Regions from separate parts of the Comamonas sp. JNW genome, predicted to be linked through region 1. Evidence: predicted binding sites of a transcription regulator. Region 1 holds the regulator's gene; each other region holds the start of a gene.

Region 1 (7,131 bases):
GCCCAAGCTGCGCGAGGTGATCGACGCCAAGAAACTGCGCCCCATCGAGGCCATTCTGTTTGGCAGCAACGAGACCAATACGCCTGTCAAGCCTGCACCCTGAGCGCGGGCGCCGCAGCAGCGGCGACTGCCTGGGTAGGTGGCTTGTGGCTGTCGGGCCTGGCCGGCGGCGACTAGCTGGGCGCACCTGGCCGGCCGCACCTAGTCGGCTACACCTCGCTGGCAGCGCCTGGCCGGCCGCACCTAGCCGGCCGCACCTCGCGGGCCACCCTCCTCGCTACAATTTAAGTTGGCTTCACTCTCCTCTCCTTTAGCACCATGGCATCCGCACCCGCGCCGTTTACTGTCTTGATTCCTTCGCGCATGGCCTCCTCGCGCCTGCCCAACAAGCCCCTGGTCGATATCGCCGGCCTGCCCATGGTGGTGCGCGTGGCCAAACGCGCGCAGGAGAGCGCCGCCCAGCGCGTGGTGGTGGCTGCAGATGACGAGCGCATCATCGACGCCTGCAAAAAGCATGGTGTGCAAGCGGTGATGACCTCGCCCAAGCACCCCAGTGGCAGCGACCGCCTGGCCGAGGCCTGCAATGTGCTGCAATTGGGCGGCGATGACATCGTGGTCAATGTGCAAGGCGACGAGCCCTTGATCGCGCCGGCGCTGATCGATGCGGTCGCGGCGCTGCTCAGCGACCGGCCCGAGGCCAGCATGGGCACGGTCGCGCACCCGATTGCTGATCTGGAGTCGCTGCTCAGCCCCAATGTCGTCAAGGTGGTGCTCGATGCACAGGGCCTGGCCAGCTATTTCAGCCGTGCGCCCATCCCCTGGGGCCGTGATTTTGTGAATATGGCCTGGTGGAAGAACCCCGGCACCACCGGCACGCCCGGTTTTGCGCCGCTGCACCATATGGGCATCTACAGCTACCGCGCCCAGTTTTTGCATACTTTCCCTACGCTCAGCCAGGCCCCGACCGAGCAAATCGAGATGCTCGAGCAGCTGCGCGCGATCTGGCATGGCCACCGCATCGCCGTGCATGTGACGCGGCAGATCCCTGGCTCGGGCGTCGATACGCCCGAAGACCTGGTGCGCGTGCGCCAGCTGCTGGGCGCGGTGATGTAACCCGCGTGCCTGCCCTGCACCGCGACGGCCTCCGATGCAAGCGCACCGTAAGCTAAAAGGCGCAGCATGCCTGTCTCGCGCAGCCGAGACACGGTATTGGTGCCAGTTCGCTGACAATCCCCTGATGCGTGATATGCTCAAGCCCAGTTTTTTTGTGTAAAAGCGGGCTTTAGTGCCCGCTTTTGCCGTGCAAGTTTTTTATTCTCCAAGGACCGTCATGAAATTAATTCTTTTGGGAGCACCCGGCGCCGGCAAAGGTACGCAAGCTGCCTTCATCTGCCAAAAATACGGTATTCCCCAGATTTCCACCGGCGACATGCTGCGTGCTGCCGTCAAGGCTGGCACGCCGCTGGGCTTGCAAGCCAAGGCCGTGATGGACGCCGGCCAGCTGGTCAGTGACGATCTGATCATCAATCTGGTCAAGGAACGTATCGCCCAGGCCGACTGCGCCAATGGCTTCCTGTTTGACGGCTTCCCCCGAACCATCCCCCAGGCCGACGCGATGAAGGCCGCCGGTGTCAAGCTCGACTATGTGCTGGAGATCGATGTGCCGTTTGAGGCCATCATCGAGCGCATGAGCGGCCGCCGCAGCCACCCCGCTTCCGGCCGTACCTACCACGTCAAGTTCAACCCGCCCAAGACCGAAGGCCTGGACGATGTGACCGGCGAGCCCCTGGTGCAGCGCGAAGACGACAAGGAAGAAACCGTCAAGAAGCGCCTGGATGTGTACAGCAACCAGACCCGCCCCTTGGTGGACTACTACAGCAGCTGGGCCGCCCAAGACCCGGCCGCCGCCCCCAAGTACCGCGCCATCAGTGGCATGGGCTCGGTCGAAGAGATCACGCAGCGCGCCATTGCCGCGCTGCAGGCCTGATAAGTCGCACAGACTTATCCGCACAGCCACTGTCTTGCGACAGTGGCTTTTTTAATGCCTGCTCATGCCATCAGCAGACCGGCATGCGGCGGCTGCTTTAGGCCTTGGCTTGGACCTGCGCCAGCGCCAGTTGCAAGCTGACCCGGCATTTGTAGGGCGTCAAGGCCACCGCCAAGTCCTTTTCCAAATCGGCCACTCCAGGCAACACCGCATCGCTGATCACACCATCGCTGCAGCGGCTGCTGCGCCATACCGGCAGACCTTGCTGGCGTGCGCGCGCTATCGCCTCCAGAAGCAGCTCATGCACGGTGCCATTGCCGGTGGTTGCCACCACCAGACCGTCGATGCCCTGGGCGTGCAGGGCGTCCACCAGCCCGGGGCGCATACCGGCATGGCTGGTCACGATCTCCACCCAGGGCCAGGGCTGGCTGGCGGGGGCAGGCAAGGCGGCCAGCCACTGGCTGCCGGTGTAGCCATCCGCTGCGCCTGGTGCCGGCGAGGCATAGCCCTGGCGCAGGCGCACGGTCACGCCATCCACCCAGCCCAGGGGCCCCTGCTCGCCCGATGAAAAGGCCAGCAAACGGTGCGGATGCACCTTTTGCAGCCAGCGCGCGCTGTGCAGCTCGCCGCCGCCCGTCACGGCCACGACCTCGCGCAGCAGCGGCTGGCCATCCGCAGCCAACGCCGCAGCGGCGGCCACGGCGTCCTTCAGGTTCTGCGGGCCATCGGGCATCAAGGCATTGGCCGGGCGCATGGCACAGGTCAGCACCACGGGCTTGGCCAGGCGCCCTAAAACGCAATGCAGGAACCAGGCAGTCTCTTCGAGCGTATCGGTTCCGTGGGTGATAACAACAGCACGCACGGTCTCATCGTGCATGGCCGCATCGCAGCGCTTGAGCAGCGCATGCCAGACCTCGTCATTCATGTCCTTGCTATCAATTTGCGCTATCTGCACCGCATCCAGCGGGCCTGCCGCCGCAGTCTCAATACCGCTCACGCCCGCCAGCAAGGCCGCGATGGACAGCTGGGCCGCGCGGTATTGGCCGGGTTTCTCGGCGTCATCAGCCATGCCGGCAATGGTGCCGCCGGTGCCGATGATCAAAATTTTTGGCTGCAAGGCTTGCCTCCTGCAAAAAACTGGTTAAAAATACAGGTACTGGATTGATATACAGGTGTTGGGATGCACAGTGGCTTTGCTTCTGCCCGGCACCGCAGATCACACGGAGATCTTATGCGAGACCATCCCAAACTGACCGCGCGCCAACAAGAAATTCTGGACCTGATCCAGACCGCCATTTCGCGCACCGGCGCCCCGCCAACGCGCGCCGAGATTGCCAGCAAACTGGGCTTCAAATCGGCCAATTCGGCAGAAGACCATCTCAAGGCGCTGGCCCGCAAGGGCGTGATCGAGCTGGTCAGCGGCACCTCCCGGGGGATTCGCCTGCAAAGCGATACCGTGCGCTCTATCAACGCCGCACGTGGCACGCGCTTTTCGTCGCCGCTGGCAGGCGTGTCCAATGCCACGGCCGGCCTGGGCCGTGTGGTGCAAGAGCTCGCCCAGCTGGCCCTGCCGCTGATTGGCCGCGTCTCGGCCGGCTCGCCCATCCTGGCGCAAGAGCATGTCGACCAAACCTATACCGTGGAGGGCGGCCTGTTCCAGCAGCAGCCCGATTACCTGCTCAAGGTGCGCGGCATGTCGATGCGCGATGTCGGCATCATCGATGGCGATCTGCTGGCCGTCAAAGCCACGCGCGAGGCCCGCAACGGCCAGATCATCGTGGCGCGCCTGGGCGATGATGTCACCGTCAAGCGCCTCCAGCGCACCAAGGACGGCATTGAACTGCTGGCCGAAAACCCGGATTACCTGCCCATCATCGTGCAGCCCGGCGAGCCCTTTGAGATCGAAGGCATTGCCGTGGGCCTGATCCGCAACACGATGCTGAACTAGGCCTAGCGGCCCCCTCGGCCCTCCCTTTTCTGCGCAACCCCAGGTAGCGGGCGTTGTGGGCTCTTGGCCCACAGCCCTGGGGGATGCGCTCGCCCTGCGCAATCCTGCTGTTACCCGTATACCAAGGAGTCTCCTATGCTTGTAGCAGATGCATTGCGCGCGCTTGCGCCTTTTTCCCTCGTCGCCGGCCTGCCCTGGTTCCAGTCCATCCAGCGTGCCATTGTGCGCAGCAACCGCCGCCGCCCCGGCCATGGCGCCGCCAATGACGGCCAACTGGCCGCCCAGGTGCACTGCTTTGCCACCGCGTCCTCTGCCGCTGTACAGCGCGGCGCCGCCCAGCAGCTGAGCTTGCTCGATGGCCCGGTAGCTCAGTCCAGCGTGGATACGTCAGGCGCGGATACCTCCTGCATGGACACGCCCCGCGTTGACTCGCCTGCCGATGGTGCACCAGTGCAGCGCCCCATCGACCGCATCCGCCTGCCGCGCAAACCCGCTGCGCGCCGTCGCCTCTCAGCAGCTGCGCAGTCCCACACCCGCCCCTTCCTGTCGGTGCAGCGCTGCAGCGCCCAGGCCGCCAATGATGCGCCCATCAAGATGTACTGGGCCCAACCGGCCAGCCTGCACCGCCAAAAAGGTATGCGCTGGGCCATGTCGGGCAGCATGGCCGATATCTGTGCCGAGCTCGAGCGCCTGGAGCGGCTGGAACATCTGCACGCGGTCTAAGCCGCCGCCCAGGGCGGGGATCAAGTCTGGCCCCCAGCATGCGTTGAACGCCGCAAACAGGGCCAGACTAGCCGAAGGTTTGCGCATGGGGCTCAGCGTCCCCGGCGCGGCATCTTGCCGCAGGCAGACCCGATTGCCGCTAGGTGCGGCCGGCTAGGTGCGGCCGGCTAGGTGCGGCCGGCTAAGGGTGAGCAGCCAGGCAACAGCCTACCGGAGGGTTTCCAGAACAACGCTGAGATAGTCTGGGCAACATGCAAGACAGGTGCAACGACGGTACAGCACGGCCCCAGCCAGCAGCAGCCCCCTGCCGCACAAGCCAGGCCTTGGTGGTGCAAGGCCCATGCGCTGGGCACCCCGCGCTGTCAGCCATCGCTCCCTGCTGCCCACTTGCACCAGCTACGCGTGCTGTCAGCGCGCAGCAGCGACCACCTCCAGCGCCTGCTGCTTGAAGGGCGCCAGCTGCTCCCGCAAGGTATCTCTTGCGCTATCCACCGCAGCGGCGACGGCATCGGGGCCAAATACCAGGCCTTGCAGCAATACAAAATGCACATTGCGGATGCCGATGGAGGCCAGCGCATAGCGCAAGTAAGGCGTCAGAAAATCTTCCTGCCGGGCCCGGGGGCCCGTGTGGAAGCCGCCCGAGCTCACCAACACCAAGGTGGGCCGGTCTTTCATCAGGCCGATCTTCCCTTCAGGCGTGGATGCAAAGCTGCGGTGGATGCGGATCACATGGTCCAGCCAGAGCTTGAGCGTGGCCGGCACCGCAAAGTTGTGCATGGGGGTCAGAATCATCAGCAGATCGCTGTCTTCCAACTCCTTGATCAGCGTTTCGGACCAGGCCAGCGCCGGTGCATCCGCGCTCGCATTGGCGGTGATCGCCAGCGCATAGTCGCGGCTGATCGGCGGTATCGGGGTGGCCACCAAGTCGCGCTCGCGCAGCGGCTGCTGCGCCAGGCCCAACTCGGCGAGCATATCGGCCGCCAGTTGGTAGCCATGGCTGGCCTGGCCATGGGGGCCACAGTTCAAGAGCAAGGTACGGGTCATCAGTCGTCCAATCGTTTGAAAATAATCACACCCCGGTGTCCAGCCAATGCCTGGGGCATCAAGCCGCACTGCATTTGCAGACCCAGGCCGCCAGCGTGGTCCGCCCCAGGCGAGCGGGTCCCATGGGCAGCAAGCTGTCACCGTCCAGCAACGCCCCCCGATACAGAGCGTGGGCATCGCCCAGCACTTCCCGCGGGTCGCCGCGCAAGCGCAGGTACTGCTGCATCCAGTCGGCCATCGCCATCTTCTGGGGCCCGGCCACCTCCATGCAGCCATCCAACGGCTGCGCCAGCGCGGCATCGGCCACCAACATCGCCAGGTCCTCTGCGGCCATCGCCTGCATACGCGCTAGGGGCATGGTCAGCGCGGTGCCGGCAGGGCTGCCCTGTGCCAGCTGTGCCAGACTTTCGTACAGGGGTGCGGCACGCAGTACCGTATAAGGCGTGCTGCCCGCCTGGATCAGCTGCTCTCGCAGCGCCAGCGCCTGGTAGTAGCCGCTGCGCTGCAAGCGCTGCACCCCCAAGGCCGACAGCGCAATATGGTGCGCTACTGCTGCAGCGGCGATGGCGGCGTTCAACTGGCGGCATGTGCTCGCCCAGCCATCCAGCGCATCGGCCGTCTCCATCACAGGTGGCTCACGCACATCGATCAGCACCTGGGCGCCATCCAGAGCAGCTGGCAGCCTGGGGTCCACATCCGCAACCACCGGGTAGCCCAGCTGCCGCAGATTGCTGACCACCTTCGCGCCCAGCAGCTTGCAGCCGCCCAGAACCAGGACTTTCATAGGCCGTCTTGCGCCACGCCGGGAGCTAGCTTCTTAAACCGGCATCTTGCGAAAGGCAATCGCAAAGCGGTTCCAGCTGTTGATCGAGGTGATCACGGCCGTCAGCTCCATCAGCTCGGCATCCGTGAAGTGGGGGCGCACGGCCTCCCAGACGGCATCGGGCACATGGTTGTGCGAGACCAGGGTCAGCGCCTCGGTCCACTCCAGCGCAGCGCGTTCGCGGTCGCTGAAGAACGGCGTCTCACGCCAGGCGGCCACGGTGGCCAGGCGGCGGCTGGATTCGCCGGCCTTGACCGCATCGGTCACATGCATGTCCAGGCAAAAGGCGCAGCCATTGATCTGCGAGGCGCGCAGGCGCACCAGTTCCTTGAGCAGAATGTCCAGGCTGCCCTTGGCAATCTGGTTTTCCACGCCCATCAGGGCCTTCATGATGGCGGGGTCGGTGGTGTAGAAGTCGAGTCGGGTTTGCATAGCTATCTCCATGGCTGGGTTGCGTCGGTGAATTCCGTTGCTGATAGGCAGTATGCAGTTGTCTTGGCCAAGCCAAAAGAGCCAAGAAATGCAAAAATGACTAGGCCAAGATAGGGATGCCATGATTTCAGACCCCGCCCACACCGATCCCCTACATGCGCTGCAACTGCAGGT
Region 2 (7,131 bases), on a different contig from region 1:
CAGGCCCAGACCCGAGCCATCGACCTCGCTGCCCAGCACGCGGTAGAAGGGCTGAAAAATACGCTCGCGCTCTTCTTCGGGAATGCCGGGGCCCGAGTTCTCCACCTGCAGCACGATCACATGGCCAAAGGGGTCGGCCATCAGGCGAACATTGATGACGCCCGGCGCGCTGGCGCTGGAGGGTGTGTAGTTGATCGCGTTGTCCAGCAGGTTGCGCACCAGCTCGCCCAGCAAGGTGGCATTGCCGTTGACCCAGACTTCGCGGTCCTCGACCTGCATGCCGTCATAGCCCATGTCGATATGCTTGGCCAGGGCCCGGTCAATGCCGTCATGCATGGCGTCGAGCACAATCTCGGCCAGGTTGCAGGGCGTGCGCTGCAGCAGCGCGCTGGGCCCTTCGGCGCGCGCCAGCGACAGCAACTGGTTGACGGTGTGCGTGGCGCGAATGCTCGAGCGCCCGATCTGCTGCAAGGACAGCTTGAGGTCGTCTTCCTTGGCATCGGCGCGCTGGGCCATCTCGGCCTGCATGCGCAGGCCCGCCAGCGGGGTTTTGAGCTGGTGCGCAGCATCGGCGAGGAAGCGCTTCTGCGTGGCCAGTGAATCGTTGAGGCGCTCTAGCAAGCCATTGACCGAGTCGACCAGTGGCACCACTTCGAGCGGCACATCCTTGTGCTGGATCGGCGAGAGGTCTTCGGACTTGCGCGCGCGGATGCGCTCTTCGAGCAGGTGCAGGGGCTTGATGCCGCGCGCCAGCGCCAACCAGACCAGCAGCACCGCCAGCGGCAGGATGACGAACTGCGGCAGCATGACGCCCTTGATGATTTCGGTGGCCAGCACGCTGCGCTTCTCGCGCGTCTCGGCAACCTGGATCAGCGCCAGGTTGGGCTCGGGCAGCGACAGCTGCACCCAGATCCAGGCGATGCGCACATCCACGCCGCGCAGCTCGCCATCGCGCAGCTGGACCATGCCGACGCTGCGCTCCAGGTCCTTGGCGGGCATGGGCAGGGCCGATTCGCCCGCGAGAAACATGCCCGACGGGGTGGTCACCTGGTAGTACACCTTGTCGGCATCGTCGGCGCGCAGGATCTCGCTGGCCGGCAGCGGCAGGTTGAAATAGGTTTTGCCGCCTTGCACCCCCACCAGCTGCGCCAGCGCATGGGCGTTGTATTCGAGCGCGCGGTCAAAGGGCTTGTTGGCCAGGTCCTGGGCCACCAGCCAGGTCAATGCCAGCGATACGGGCCACAAAAGCAGCAGCGGCGTGAGCATCCAGTCAAGGATCTCTCCGAACAAAGATCGCTGCTCGCTGCGAAACAGGGCCAAGGCTGTCCTTGCGTGAATGGGGCCGGGGGCGGCCATCGCCCCGCTGTGGCCGGAGGGTGGAGGTCAGTGCGGGGCCGGTGGCTGGATCTTCTCCAGGCAATAACCCAGGCCACGCACGGTGGCAATGCGGATGGGGCCCTTTTCTATCTTCTTGCGCAGGCGGTGGATATAGACCTCGATCGCATTGGTGCTGACCTCCTCGCCCCATTCGCACAGGCGCTCGACCAGCTGGTCCTTGCTGACCAGCCGCCCCGAGCGCTGCAGCAGCACCTCCAGCAGGCCCAGCTCTCGGGCCGAGAGCTCGAGCATGCGGCCGTCGAACGTGGCCACACGCCCGGCCTGGTCGTAGGCCAGCGGCCCATGCTGGATCAGGCTGGTGCTCATGCCCACGCCCCGGCGCGTGAGCGCCCGCACACGGGCTTCGAGCTCGGACAGCGCAAAGGGTTTGGCCATGTAGTCATCGGCGCCCAGGTCAAGGCCTTGGACCCGGTCGTCCACGCTCTCGGCGGCGGTGAGAATCAGCACCGGAATGGCCGAGCCCCGGGCGCGCAGCTTTTTGAGCACTTCGAGCCCATGCATGCGCGGCAGGCCCAGGTCCAGAATCAGCAGATCAAAAGCATTGTTGGCCATCAGGGCGGCATCAGCCTCGGTGCCATTGGAGACATGGTCGACCACGGCGCCGGAGTTGCGGAGACTGCGCAGCAGGCCATCGGCCAGCACCTGGTCGTCTTCGGCAATCAGTATTCGCATGCAGTCTCCTATCGGTGTTGTCGTCGTGATGTGGATGGTGCCAATGATTCTAGGCGAGTCCATGGCCTGGCTGGCTACCTAAGCATAGATCAAAGCGGGTGAGCCGCGAGGCCGTGGTGCGCCGCGCTGGCCTCCTGCTTTTTTTGTTGCAAAGACGTAAATCCGGCCGGGCCGTCATCAAACCGGGGCAGGCCTCACGTAGGATAGCGCCTCGTCTTGACCAGAACACGCGGGCACCCGGCCTGTGGCTGGTGGGGGGAGATTGCAGCAGGTGGTGATGAAACCAGGGTCCAAGGTACAGGTCAGATGGCAGGCGTCGCAGCGGCAGCGCCGCTTGGTCGCGGTGACGGCCCTGCTGGTGCTGACCGCCCTGTACCTGCAGTGGCACCACGTCATTGCCATGCCGGGGCAGACCGATGCGCTGCAGTCTGCACCGCGCTCGGCACCGCCTGCCAACCTGCCGCACTACCGGGCCAGCATCGATGCCAAGGTGGTCAGCGGCATTGCCGACAACCTCTCAGGCCTGGCCTTCAACCCCGAGACCCAGACCTTGTTTGCGGTGACCAACCGCCCGCCCCAGATTGCCGAGCTGAGCACCGATGGCCGCTTGCTGCGGCTGGCGCCGCTGCTTGGCGCCCGCGACACCGAAGGCATCGCCCATATCCAGGGCGACTGGTTTGCGATTGCCGACGAGCGCAGCAACCGCATCTACTGGGTGCAGTTTGGCAAGGGGGTGACCGAGGTATCGCTCGACCACAGTCCCTATGTGCAGCTCAATGACATCGCCATCAAGAATTTTGCGCTTGAAGGCCTGGGCTGGGATGCCAAGCGCCAGCAGCTGCTGGCCGTGACCGAGAAATGGCCGATGCAGGTGCTGGTGATGGATGCGCCGCTGTCCAAGCTCAAGCCGGGCCTGGTCGATATGAAAGTCTCGACCTGGGAGGTGCCGGCGGTGGACGACATGCCCAGCACCGATCTGGCCGCCATCGAGGTCGATCCGCGCAGCGGCAACCTGCTGCTGCTGGGGGAGGAGTCGTCGGTGCTGTACGAATACAGCCGAGCCGGTGACCTGCTCAGCGTGATGCCGCTGTGGGCCGATATGGCGGGGCTGGCCAACCGGGTGCCGCAGCCCGAAGGCCTGGCGATGGACCACAGCGGCAACATCTACATCGTCTCCGAGCCCAACCTGTTCTACAAATTCGAGCGCAAGCGCCGCTGAACGCAGCAAAGCGCAACCGCTCAGCTGTCGGCCCCATAGACCTCCAGCCCCAGCTGCACCACGGTGGCGACCTGCTCGCCGACCTCGGCGCGGAACTCCGCCTCGGCCTGGGTGACGGCCCGCTCAAACGCCTGCAGCCACAGCAGGCCGGTCTCGGTAAAACGCACGATGCGGGCGCGGGCATCGCGCGGGTCGCGCTCGCGGGTCACCAGGTTCCAGGCTTCGCACTGGTCCACCAGCTGGGCCATGGCCTGCTTGCTCATGCCCGCGCGCGCCGCCAGGTCCACCAGGCGGTCGCCGGCCAGCGACAGGTGGCGGGTGATGTGGACATGGGCGGCGCTCACCTGGTCGCGCTCGGCCAGGTGCGACAGCGCCAGCGGCACGGCCTCGTCCTGGGCCATCAGCTGCAGCACACGGGTATCAAAACGGCGCATCGCGTGGCCCAGCAGGCGGCCCATATGGGTCAGGCGCCAGCTGTCATCGGGCAAATGGGGCAGAAGAATGGGCATGGCGAGCAGTCTAAAAAGCTGAAAAAGGGCGAAGTCGCTATTGTGCATATAGTCAACTAAACTGACTAAAAAAATGCTTCTATAAAATATACCCATCCCATAAACTACTGTTCAAGCATCCAGGCTGTATATGCAAACAGCTGGATCCCCAGATCGACGACATGACCATCAAACGCAAGGAGAAATCCATGAACGCACCCGCCACCAAACCCGAAGCCAACAGCGAAAAAGCCAAGGCCCTGGCCGCCGCCCTGGCCCAGATCGAAAAGCAGTTCGGCAAGGGCACCATCATGAAGCTGGGCGAAGGCGAAGCGGTGTCGGACATCCAGGTGGTGTCGACCGGCTCGCTGGGTCTGGACATTGCGCTGGGCGTTGGCGGCCTGCCACGCGGCCGGGTCATCGAGATCTACGGCCCTGAATCCTCGGGCAAGACCACCTTGACCCTGCAGGTGATTGCCGAGATGCAAAAGCTGGGCGGCACCTGCGCCTTCATCGATGCCGAGCATGCGCTGGACACCAGCTATGCCCAAAAGCTGGGCGTGAACCTGGGCGATATCCTGATCAGCCAGCCCGACACCGGTGAGCAGGCGCTGGAGATTGTGGACAGCCTGGTGCGCTCCGGCGCGGTGGACCTGATCGTTGTCGACTCGGTCGCGGCCCTGACCCCCAAGGCGGAAATCGAAGGCGAAATGGGTGACCAGCTGCCCGGTCTGCAGGCCCGCCTGATGAGCCAGGCACTGCGCAAGCTCACCGCCACGATCAAGAAGACCAACTGCATGGTCATCTTCATCAACCAGATCCGCATGAAGATCGGCGTGATGTTCGGCAGCCCCGAGACCACCACCGGCGGTAATGCGCTGAAGTTCTACGCCTCGGTGCGCCTCGATATCCGCCGCACCGGCACCATCAAGCGTGGTGACGAGGCCATCGGCAACGAAACCAAGGTCAAGGTGGTCAAGAACAAGGTATCGCCTCCGTTCAAGACGGCCGAGTTCGACATTCTGTTTGGCGAAGGCATCTCGCGCGAAGGCGAAATTCTGGACATGGGCGTCAATGCCCGCATCATCGAGAAAAGCGGTGCCTGGTACGCCTACAACGGCGAGAAGATCGGCCAGGGCCGTGACAACTCGCGCGAGTTCTTGCGTGAGAACTCCGACCTCGCCATCGAGATCGAGAACAAGGTGCGCGAGAGCCTGAACATCAGCCTGCGCCCCGCCGAAGACGGCGTGGTGGACGGCCCGGTAGCGACCGGCACCGAAGGCTGATAGCCGCCTAGCCACAGCGCTGAGAATAGCTGCTTGTGCACAGAACCTGTGCGCAAGCAGCTATTTGTTTTATAGCAATTTGAACCGATGTCTTTCAGCAAACTCTCCCTCAAGGGCCGGGCGCTGCGCTATCTGGCGCAGCGCGAGCATTCGCGTGCCGAGCTGCTGGCCAAGCTCGGCCCCCATGTGCAAGAGGGCGAGGACCTGGCAGCCATCCTCGACGAGCTCGAAGCCAAGGGCTTCATCAGCGCCCAGCGCGTGGTCGACAGCGTGATCCACACCAAGGCCGCCCGCTATGGCGCCAGCCGCGTGCTGCAGGAGCTGCGCCACAAAGGCGTGGATGCCCTGCTGATCGCCGATGCCCGCGAGCGCCTGCGCAGCACCGAGCTGCAGCGCGCCCGCGAGGTCTGGCAACGCCGTTTTGGCGCGCCGCCCGAGAGCCCGCAGGAGCGGGCCAAGCAGATGCGCTTTCTGGCCAGCCGGGGGTTTGGTGGGGATGTGGTGCGCCAGGTGCTGCGCGGCGGAGATGGCGATTAGCCGCTGAAGAGTGCCCCGCCGGGCTGCGCAGATGTGCGGCCCGCAAAGCCCCAGCCACGCGGCCCGTGCCCCGGCTGGGCGACAATGGCGGCCATGAGCACCGCCGAACAGCCCAACAACCCCCTCCATGGCCTGACCCTGGAGCACATCCTGAACGAGCTGGTCGCGTACTTTGGCTGGGAAGAGCTGGGTGAGCGCATCCCAGTGCGTTGTTTTTGCCTGGACCCGAGCATCAACTCCAGCCTGCGCTTTTTGCGCAAGACGCCCTGGGCGCGCGAGAAAGTCGAGGGTCTGTACCTGTTCATGCTGCGCGAGAAAAGGCGCAGCGGCGCCTGAGGCCTTGTCGCCCGCAGTGCGGCGGCGTCCTTGCTGTGCAGCGCTGTCCTACTTGCAGGCGGGCTGCGAGCCGCTAGGCTAGTCGTCTGTGCAAACAGGAGACCGACGATGACCGCAAAAAATACCGTATGCCTCTGGTACCAGGGGGATGCGCTCGATGCCGCGCAGTTCTATGCCCGGACTTTTCCGGACAGCTCTGTGGGCGCCGTGCACCGCGCGCCGGGGGACTACCCCGATGGCCGGCAGGGCGATGTACTGGTGGTGGAGTTCAACGTGGCGGGCATTGCCTGCATTGGGCTCAACGGCGGGCCGCATTTTCAGCACAATGAGTCCTTTTCCTTCCAGATCGCCACGGACGACCAGGCCGAGACCGACCGCCTGTGGAACGCCATCGTTGGCCATGGCGGGCAGGAAAGTGCCTGTGGCTGGTGCAAGGACCACTGGGGCATCTCCTGGCAAATCACGCCCCGCATGCTGACTGCGGCCATGTCCGACCCCGACCGCGCTGCGGCCAAGCGCGTGTTCGAGGCGATGATGGGCATGACCAAGATTGACATTGCCGCGCTGGAAGCGGCGCGCAAGGGCTGAGCAGTCAGCCCTGTGCTGCTTATGTGCTGCGGGTACACCACCAGCAGATCAGCGAGCCGGCGGTCACCAGCATTACCCCCTGCCAAAAGCTCCACGACGGCTGCACCTGCAGCCAGACGGTGCCTACCAGCGCCGACAGCACGGGCGTGAAGTACGAGCCCACGGCCATCACCGTGAGGTTGCCCGCGCGCAGGCCATGGTCCCAGCAGCTGTAGCCCAGCGCGGTGAGGCCGCTGAGCATGCACAGCTGCACGATGGCCGGCAGCGACAGGTGCAGCGCCGGCTCATCGCTGAGCGCGTACTTGACCCAGAGCACCGCGCCCACGGCCCAGAGAAAGGCGGGCAGCGCATTGGCGCCATGCGCATAGCGCTTGGCGATGACCGAGTAGCAGGGCCATAGCCAGGCGGCCGAGAACGCCAGGCCATAGGCGAGCGGGTTGCTTTGCACATTGGCCCAGAGGCTGGCGATGGACAGCGCGCTGTCGCCCTTGAGCACCAGCACGATGCCGGCCATGGCCAGCAAGACCCCGGGCACCAGGCCCGCACGAAAGCGCTGCAGCCCAAAAACGGTGGCCAGCACAATGGTCAGGCTCGGCCACAGGTAGTT
Region 3 (7,131 bases), on a different contig from region 1:
CAGCGGGCCTTGCGGGTCTTCGGTGTAAAAGCTCAGCACGCCCCCCGAGGCATTGCCGTACAGCGCCGAATACGGGCCGCGCAGCACCTCCACCCGCTCCAGGCTGGAGATATCGACATTCGAGGTCTGGCCCTGGCCATCAGGCATGGTCGCGGGGATGCCGTCGACATACAGGCGCACGCCGCGCACGCCAAAGGTGGAGCGCGCGCCATAACCGCGCACGCTCAGCTGCAAGTCCTGGGCGTAGTTGTTGCGGTTGTTCAGGGTCAGGCCCGGCACGCTGCCCAGCGCTTCGGACAGGTTGACCTGCATCTGCCGATCCTGCAGCTCGCGGCCTTCCACCACATTGGCCGATGCCGGCAGTTGCAGCAGATCGGCGGTGCCGACCGCCGAGCGCACCGACACGGTCGGCAAGGTGGCTTCGGCAGCGGGGGTTTCAGCGGTGGAAGGTGTTGCTGGTGCGGTCTGCGCAGCGGCGGACAGGGCGCACAGCAGCGCAGCGGCCCCGGCCACAGGGCGCAGGGGCGAGAGAGAAAAGGCTTGGATCGGCATAGAGGCCGCTATTTTCTTACAGCGTCTCAAGCTATGGGAAATTTGGTACATAAACCCCTGCTCTCCTCTGAGAAACCCCAATCTACCACCGCTGCGGCTGCCACCAGCTGGGCAGCAGCGCGCGCACCTGGGCGCGGTGAAAGCGGTCATCGATCAGCACCACCACGCCCCGGTCGTCCTCACTGCGAATCACCCGCCCGGCCGCCTGCACCACCTTGCGCAGCCCCGGGTAGAGGTAGGTGTAGTCATAGGCCTTGGTGGCGCCAAATCGCTGGGCCATGGCCTGCTGCATATGCGTGTTGACGGGGTTGACCTGGGGCAGGCCCAGGGTGGCAATAAAGGCGCCAATCAGCCGGTTGCCCGGCAGGTCCACCCCTTCCGAAAACGCGCCGCCCAGCACGGCCAGGCCAATGCCCTGCCCGGCCTCGTCAAAACGTGCCAAAAAGGCGGCGCGCCCGGCATCGTCCATGGCCGAGGTCTGGCAGAACAGCGGCAGCTGCGGGTGCAGGCGCTGCATGCAGTCGGCCGCGCGCTGCAAATAATCAAAGCTGCTGAAAAAGCACAGGTAGTTGCCCGGCTGGCGGGCAAACTGCGCCGCCACCACTTCGGCAATCGGCACGAGCGACTGCGCCCGGTCCTGGTAGCGGGTGGAGATATGGCCCGCAATCTGCACCTGCAACTGTGCGGCCAGGAAGGGCGAGGGCACATCGACCCACTGCGTGGCAGGTGGCAGGCCCAGAAGATCCTGGTAGAAGGCCTGCGGCCCCAGGGTGCCGGAGAACAGCACCGTGGCGCAGGCGGCGCTATGGCGCGCGGCCAGGTGCGGCGCGGGCACGACATTGCGGATGCAGAGCGTGGACATCGGCCCCCGCCGGCCGGCAGATGCACTGCCCCATAGGCTGATATCAAACAGCGCATGCGGCCCCAGCTGCTCGGCCAGGTTCAGCCAGGACAGCGCCTCCAGGTAAAAGCCCAGCACCGCGTCGCCCGGCAGCATGGGGCTGTCGCCTTGGGCCTGGGCAATGGCCGCCACGGCGCGCTGCACGGCACCCAGCAGGCCGGGCGGCAGCTCGGCGTAGACCTGGTAGTCCTGCCCGCCCTCGTGCTGGGCCTTGTTCAGCGCGTTCCATTGCCGGTTCAAGGCATCCAGCGATTTCTTGACCGGGCCGGCCGCCGCCTTGCGCGCCGCCGCCAAGGTGTGCTGCGGCAGCTCGGCCGTGTACATGCGGCGCGCGCGTTCGAGCAGGTTGTGGGCCTCGTCCACCAGCACGCCCACCTTCCACTGGTGGGCCTGGGTCAGCGCATACAGCATCGCGGCGCTGTCGTAAAAGTAGTGGTAGTCGCCCACAACCACATCGCTCCAGCGCGCCAGCTCCTGGGTCAGGTAATAGGGGCAGACCTGGTGCTGCAGCGCCAGCGTACGTACCTTGTCGGGCGTCAGCATCGGCTCTTGCGCCAGGGCCTGGGCGCGGGCGGCGGGCAGGCGGTCGTAAAAGCCCTGGGCCAGCGGGCAGGATTCGCCATGGCAGGCCTTGTCCGGGTGCTCGCAGCTTTTGTCGCGCGCCTGCAGGTCGACCACGCGCAGCGGCACCGCGCCCGTCTGGCCCTGCAGCGCCGTCTGCAACAGGCCCAGCGCATGCAAGGCCAGCCGGTGGCCTGTGGTCTTGGCGGTCAGAAAAAACAGCTTGTCCAACCCCTCTTGCGCACTGGCCTTGAGCATGGGGAAGATGGTGGCCACGGTCTTGCCAATGCCGGTGGGCGCCTGCGCCATCAAACAGCTGCCGCCGCCCGCCTGCAAGCCCGCCTGGGCCGTGCGGTACACCGCCACCGACAGCGCCCGCTGCCCGGTGCGGAACTGCGCAAACGGAAAGCGCAGCGCCGCCAGCGCCGCATCCCGCGCGCTGCGGTGCGCGGCCTCGCTGCGCGCCCAGTCCAAAAACAAGCGGCACTGCTGCTCAAAAAATGCCTGCAGCTCGGCGGCGCTGTACGGCTCGGCCAGCACCGTCTCCTGCTGCGTGCCGACGTTGAAGTAGACCAGCGCTACCTTCAAGCGGGGCAGGCCCCGCTCCAGGCACAGCAGATGGCCGTAGACCTTGGCCTGCGCCCAGTGCAAGGCGCGGTGGTTGTCGCGCACGCTGTCGATCTGGCCCCGGTAGGTCTTGATTTCCTCGAGCTGACCCAGAGCCGGGTCAAAGCCATCGGCGCGGCCGCGTACCTGCAGGTCTTCAAAGCTGCCTGCCAGGCGCAGTTCTGCCTCATAGCCGGCGCCCCGGCGGGCACGCACCAGGCCATGGCCTTCGATGCCTTCAAGCGCCGATGGCGCAGGCGTAAAGCGCAAATCCAGGTCGCCCGCGCGGGCGGTGAACTCGCACAAGGCGCGCACCGCCACGGTGTAGCTCATGCGCCCGCCTCGCGCCACTGCACATGGCAGACGCCCACGGGTATGCCATGGGCGGCGCAGTACTCCAGCCAGCGGATCTGGTTGTCCTGCAGCTTGTCGCCCGGGCCTTTGACCTCCACCAGCTGGTAGCGCCGCTCTTGCGGCCAAAAGCGCACCAGGTCCGGAAAGCCCGTGCGGTTGGCCTGCAGATTGCCGAGCAGGCGCTGGAACAGAAGTTGGAGGTGGGCCGCCGGTATGCAGGCCAGTGCATGGTCCAGCAGCGCCTGCGTCAACGTGCCCCAATACACAAAGGGCGATTGCAGGCCAGCCTTGTCGGCAAAGCGCTGGCGGATTACCTCGGCATAGCTGCCGTCGTCCAAGGTCGCCAGACAAGCCTCAAACAGCGCCGCACGCCGCGCAACAAAATCGGGCGCATAGACATCGGCCGGCCCCGCCTGGAACGGATGAAAAAACGCCCCTGGCAAAGGCGCAAAAATCGCCGGCCAGCACAGCAGGCCAAACAGCGAGTTGACCAGCGCGTTCTCGACATAAAACACCGGCGCATCGTCGCGGTGCCAGTGGTCGCGCAAGGCGTATTCCACAGGCATCAGGCGCAGGCCTTCGGTGACCTCGGCGGTGTTCATGGCCTCGCCAGCGCGCAAGGCGGCCTCCAACGCTGCGGCATCGCTCAGCGCATCCATCGCCGCCAGATCGTGTTGCATGCGTGGCATGCGCAGCACCCGGTCCAGCGCCACATCCTCACGCAGCTGCGCCACCTCGGGTTTGAGCGCGCGGCGGCTGGCGCTGCGCTGGCCCAGGTGGCGGCGCAGGCGCGGCAGCATGCGGGCCAGGCGCTGGCTTTCCTCATCGCTCTCGGGCTGCTGCGCAGCGGCGCTGGCCAAGGCCAGGGCCTCGTCAAAGCGCTCCATGCGTTCGAGCACGCGCATGCGGCGGTGGCGTGCGCCCGGGTAGGGGCTGGCAGCATAGGCCTGCTCGGCCAGCGCCCAGCTTTGGCTGCGCTCACAGGCCTGGCCCAGGCGCAGCAGCACCTTGGCATGGCGCTGCTGCAGCCAGGGGTTAGCACTGCGCCAGGTGGTCAACGCGTCCATCAGCGCCTGGCGGTCTTCGTCCTCATCCACCGCCTGGCGCCACTGCTGCAGCTGGCGGTAGCCCTGCACATCGGCGCGGGTCTGGAAGGCGCGCGACTGCGCATCAAAGGCCACCGTCTCGTATTTGAAGATGCCCAGGTCGGCCAGCACAAACTCTGACCAGTCCTGGTGCAGATTGCCAAAGAACATCAGGCGCAGGCCCTCGGCCAGCTCGCCGACGGTGACGCGCCAGGCGGCATGTTCGGCCTGCGGATGCCAGCGGTGGTAGGGCTGCAGCTGCTCTTGGGCTTCTTGCTCGGTACCTGGATCAGACTGCTGAGCCCATTGCGCAAGTTGGGCCAGCATGTCCGCCTTGCGCAGCGAGCGCGCCAAGCCGGCATTGGCAAAGATCTGCAGCAGCTCGGGCTTGGTGTGCAGCGCAAACAGCTCGGCCAACGCCATATCGGCATCGGCATCGATCCAGCCCAGTGCCAGCAAGGGCTGCGCGGCGGCATGTACATCGGGAATCTCGTCGTAGACCAGCTTGTCCGCGCGGAACCAGGGCCCGCGCCGCATCAGCATGCGCACCATCAGCGCCTGCGACGGCATGGGGGCCTGGGCAAAGTCCGCCAGAAACTGCTGCTCCTGCGCGTCCAGCACATCGCCATAGCGCTGCCCCAGCCACTGCAGCGCGCGCTCGAAGTTGTGCAGGTAGTAGTAGCGGTGGGGGGCCAGCATGGGGGTCGGATGCGGTGTGGGTGAGTGATAGCCGATCTGTATTTTTATACAGCTATTTTAACTTTGCCGCCATGTCCCCTTCTGGCCGTCAGGCTCGCGCAGCCGATTGCACTATTCCACTGCTTGCAGGCAGGCCATATACAAATGAGTTTGCGAATAGAAACGATTCTCATTTATTATGTTTTTATTTGACGCTGCCTTGATGCCGAGCAAAGTGTTTTCCGTTTATCCCGTGGAGGCGAGCCAACCGTGCCAAACCCAGACAGTGACATCCATCCGTTGGTGCAGGAGCACGGTGTGATGCTGCGCCACTATGCTGCACTGCAAGCGCGCTGCACGGCCCAGGTCGATGCACTGCGCGCGGAAGTCGAGGCGCTGCGCGCCCAGGTCACCCAGCTGCGGGCTCAGGTCATCATGCGCGACAGCGCCCTCATCTGGGAGCGCGAAGACCGCCTGGTGCACCTGTCGGCCATCGCCAACCGGGCGGCCGTCACGGCCGTGCGCCGCTGTGTGGACCCGGCCGCGACGATGGAAGTGGCCGCCGTGCCCCCGCCACCACCCGATGCCTATCTGCAAGAGCTGGGCCAGCATGCCACCAACCTGGTGATCTGCCAGACCGGCTGCATCAGCCACGGCGGCTACTGGCGCGAGCATGACCAGTGCAAGCGCCTGGGCAGCACCTGCCTGCTGGAAGACCCCCAGGGCTTTGTCCCCACCGAAACCGCCAAGGCCTCGCACGCCTGGGTGATGACGGCGGCCAGCGTGCCCGCCAAGGAGCTGCCATGAGCTCGCGTTTTCCGTCCTCCGTATCGGGCCCGCTGCTGCTGCGCGAATGGGAGCGCCTGACCCAGACCGGCGTGGAAGCCAGCCGCGACAACCGCCCCGAGCAAGCGCTGGCCTGGCATGAGCATGCGCTACGCGTGGCGCACCAGCTGTTCCACGATGCGCCGGCCGGGGTCTGCGCCGATGACCGCCTGGCCGCCTTTGTGGTCGCGCATCTGAACCTGGCCGACTGCTTCAACACCTTGAGCCAGCCGATATCAGCGGGCGAGTGCATCAACTGCGCCCACCACCAACTGCTGGCCTTGACGCGCGACGACCATGCCAGCGCCGACCTGCGATCGGCCGCCTGCAAGCACCTGCACCACACCTTTGCCGCCTTGACCGAGCACCACAACCGCTGCGCCGCCCGCGAGCGCGAGGATGCGATGGAGCGGCAGGCCCACAGCGTTCCCATGCCTTCGGGCAACCCGCCGCCGGGCACGCTGCTGCACTGACAGCCGCCGCACCGGCATTGACCACCCTGTTCTCCACTCAACAACTGACACACGATATGTCCTATACCCTGCCCAAGCTGGCCTATGCCTACGATGCCCTGGAGCCCAATATTGACGCCCAGACGATGGAGATCCATTACAGCAAGCACCACCAGACCTATGTGAACAACCTCAATGCGGCGGTTGAAGGCACGGAGTTTGCCAACCTGTCCATCGAAGCGTTGGTGGCCCAGGTGGAATCGCTGCCCGAGAAGCTGCGCCTGCCCGTGCGCAACAACGGCGGCGGCCACGCCAACCACAGCCTGTTCTGGGAAGTGATGTCGCCCAGCGGCGGTGGCCTGCCCCAAGGCGATGTGGCCCAGGCCATCGATGCCGACCTGGGTGGTTTTGACGCCTTCAAGGATGCCTTCACCAAGGCGGCACTGAGCCGTTTTGGCAGCGGCTGGGCCTGGCTGACCGTGACCCCTGAAGGCAAGCTGGCGGTGGAGAGCAGCGCCAACCAGGACTCGCCACTGATGAAGGGCATTGGCTCGGGCAACACCCCCATCCTGGGCCTGGATGTGTGGGAGCACGCTTACTACCTGAAGTACCAAAACCGCCGCCCTGAATACATTGCCGCTTTCTACAATGTGGTGGACTGGGGCGTCGTTGCCCGCAAGTACGCCGCTGCACTGGGCAAGTAAGCCACTCCCTTCTTCGAGCACGCGAGCACGCACATGACCCCAGGCAACCAACCGATGGAAATGGACAACCAGCCCGACCCGCGCGATGACGCATCGCGCAGCACCGCCAGCCCTGCGCCCAAACCGGCGCTCAAGCTGCAAACCCGCATCGGTCTGCTGATCTGTGCCCTGGGGGTATTTGCGCTGGCCGCACTGATCTGGGATGGCTTGAAAAACCAGCCCTCGGTGCGCAACGCGTTGCTGGGCGGCTGCATGGCCGCCCTCGCCACTGCCTTGGGCACCTTGCCCGTGCTGCTGGCCCAACGCCCATCTGAACGCACACGGGACACTCTTTTTGGATTTGGCGCCGGCGTGATGCTGGCTGCCTGCGCGTTCTCGCTGGTCATCCCCGCATTGGATGCCGCACGCGCCTC

The links. Region 1 encodes LexA, which represses DNA repair genes until DNA is damaged. Its sites were predicted from a motif close to ACTGTATNNNNATACAGT; they were not measured.
Region 2: recA (recombinase RecA) is a predicted target of LexA. The motif match lies at 3,922-3,939, and genes of this name have one in related genera.
Region 3: DCO45_RS03180 (VRR-NUC domain-containing protein) is a predicted target of LexA. The motif match lies at 4,794-4,811, and genes of this name have one in related genera.

What each region holds. Positions count from the first base shown of each region.
Region 1 covers NZ_QETI01000012.1:10,407-17,537, forward strand. The annotation lists gene DCO45_RS16665 (hypothetical protein) at 1-103, shown strand, start outside; gene kdsB (3-deoxy-manno-octulosonate cytidylyltransferase) at 319-1,113, shown strand; gene adk (adenylate kinase) at 1,331-1,987, shown strand; gene DCO45_RS16680 (asparaginase) at 2,085-3,104, opposite strand; gene lexA (transcriptional repressor LexA) at 3,219-3,935, shown strand; gene DCO45_RS16690 (hypothetical protein) at 4,071-4,658, shown strand; gene DCO45_RS16695 (NAD(P)H-dependent oxidoreductase) at 5,067-5,702, opposite strand; gene DCO45_RS16700 (SDR family oxidoreductase) at 5,761-6,486, opposite strand; gene DCO45_RS16705 (carboxymuconolactone decarboxylase family protein) at 6,520-6,957, opposite strand; gene DCO45_RS16710 (PLP-dependent aminotransferase family protein) at 7,079-7,131, shown strand, end outside.
Region 2 covers NZ_QETI01000007.1:34,064-41,194, forward strand. The annotation lists gene DCO45_RS11840 (sensor histidine kinase) at 1-1,320, opposite strand, end outside; gene DCO45_RS11845 (response regulator transcription factor) at 1,384-2,070, opposite strand; gene DCO45_RS11850 (SdiA-regulated domain-containing protein) at 2,348-3,289, shown strand; gene DCO45_RS11855 (helix-turn-helix domain-containing protein) at 3,310-3,798, opposite strand; gene recA (recombinase RecA) at 3,987-5,063, shown strand; gene recX (recombination regulator RecX) at 5,151-5,600, shown strand; gene DCO45_RS11870 (VF530 family protein) at 5,685-5,936, shown strand; gene DCO45_RS11875 (VOC family protein) at 6,045-6,524, shown strand; gene yddG (aromatic amino acid DMT transporter YddG) at 6,544-7,131, opposite strand, start outside.
Region 3 covers NZ_QETI01000002.1:790-7,920, reverse strand. The annotation lists gene DCO45_RS03190 (TonB-dependent receptor) at 1-552, opposite strand, end outside; gene DCO45_RS03185 (ATP-dependent DNA helicase) at 635-2,953, opposite strand; gene DCO45_RS03180 (VRR-NUC domain-containing protein) at 2,950-4,758, opposite strand; gene DCO45_RS03175 (hypothetical protein) at 5,008-5,544, shown strand; gene DCO45_RS03170 (hypothetical protein) at 5,541-6,035, shown strand; gene DCO45_RS03165 (superoxide dismutase) at 6,092-6,718, shown strand; gene DCO45_RS03160 (ZIP family metal transporter) at 6,752-7,131, shown strand, end outside.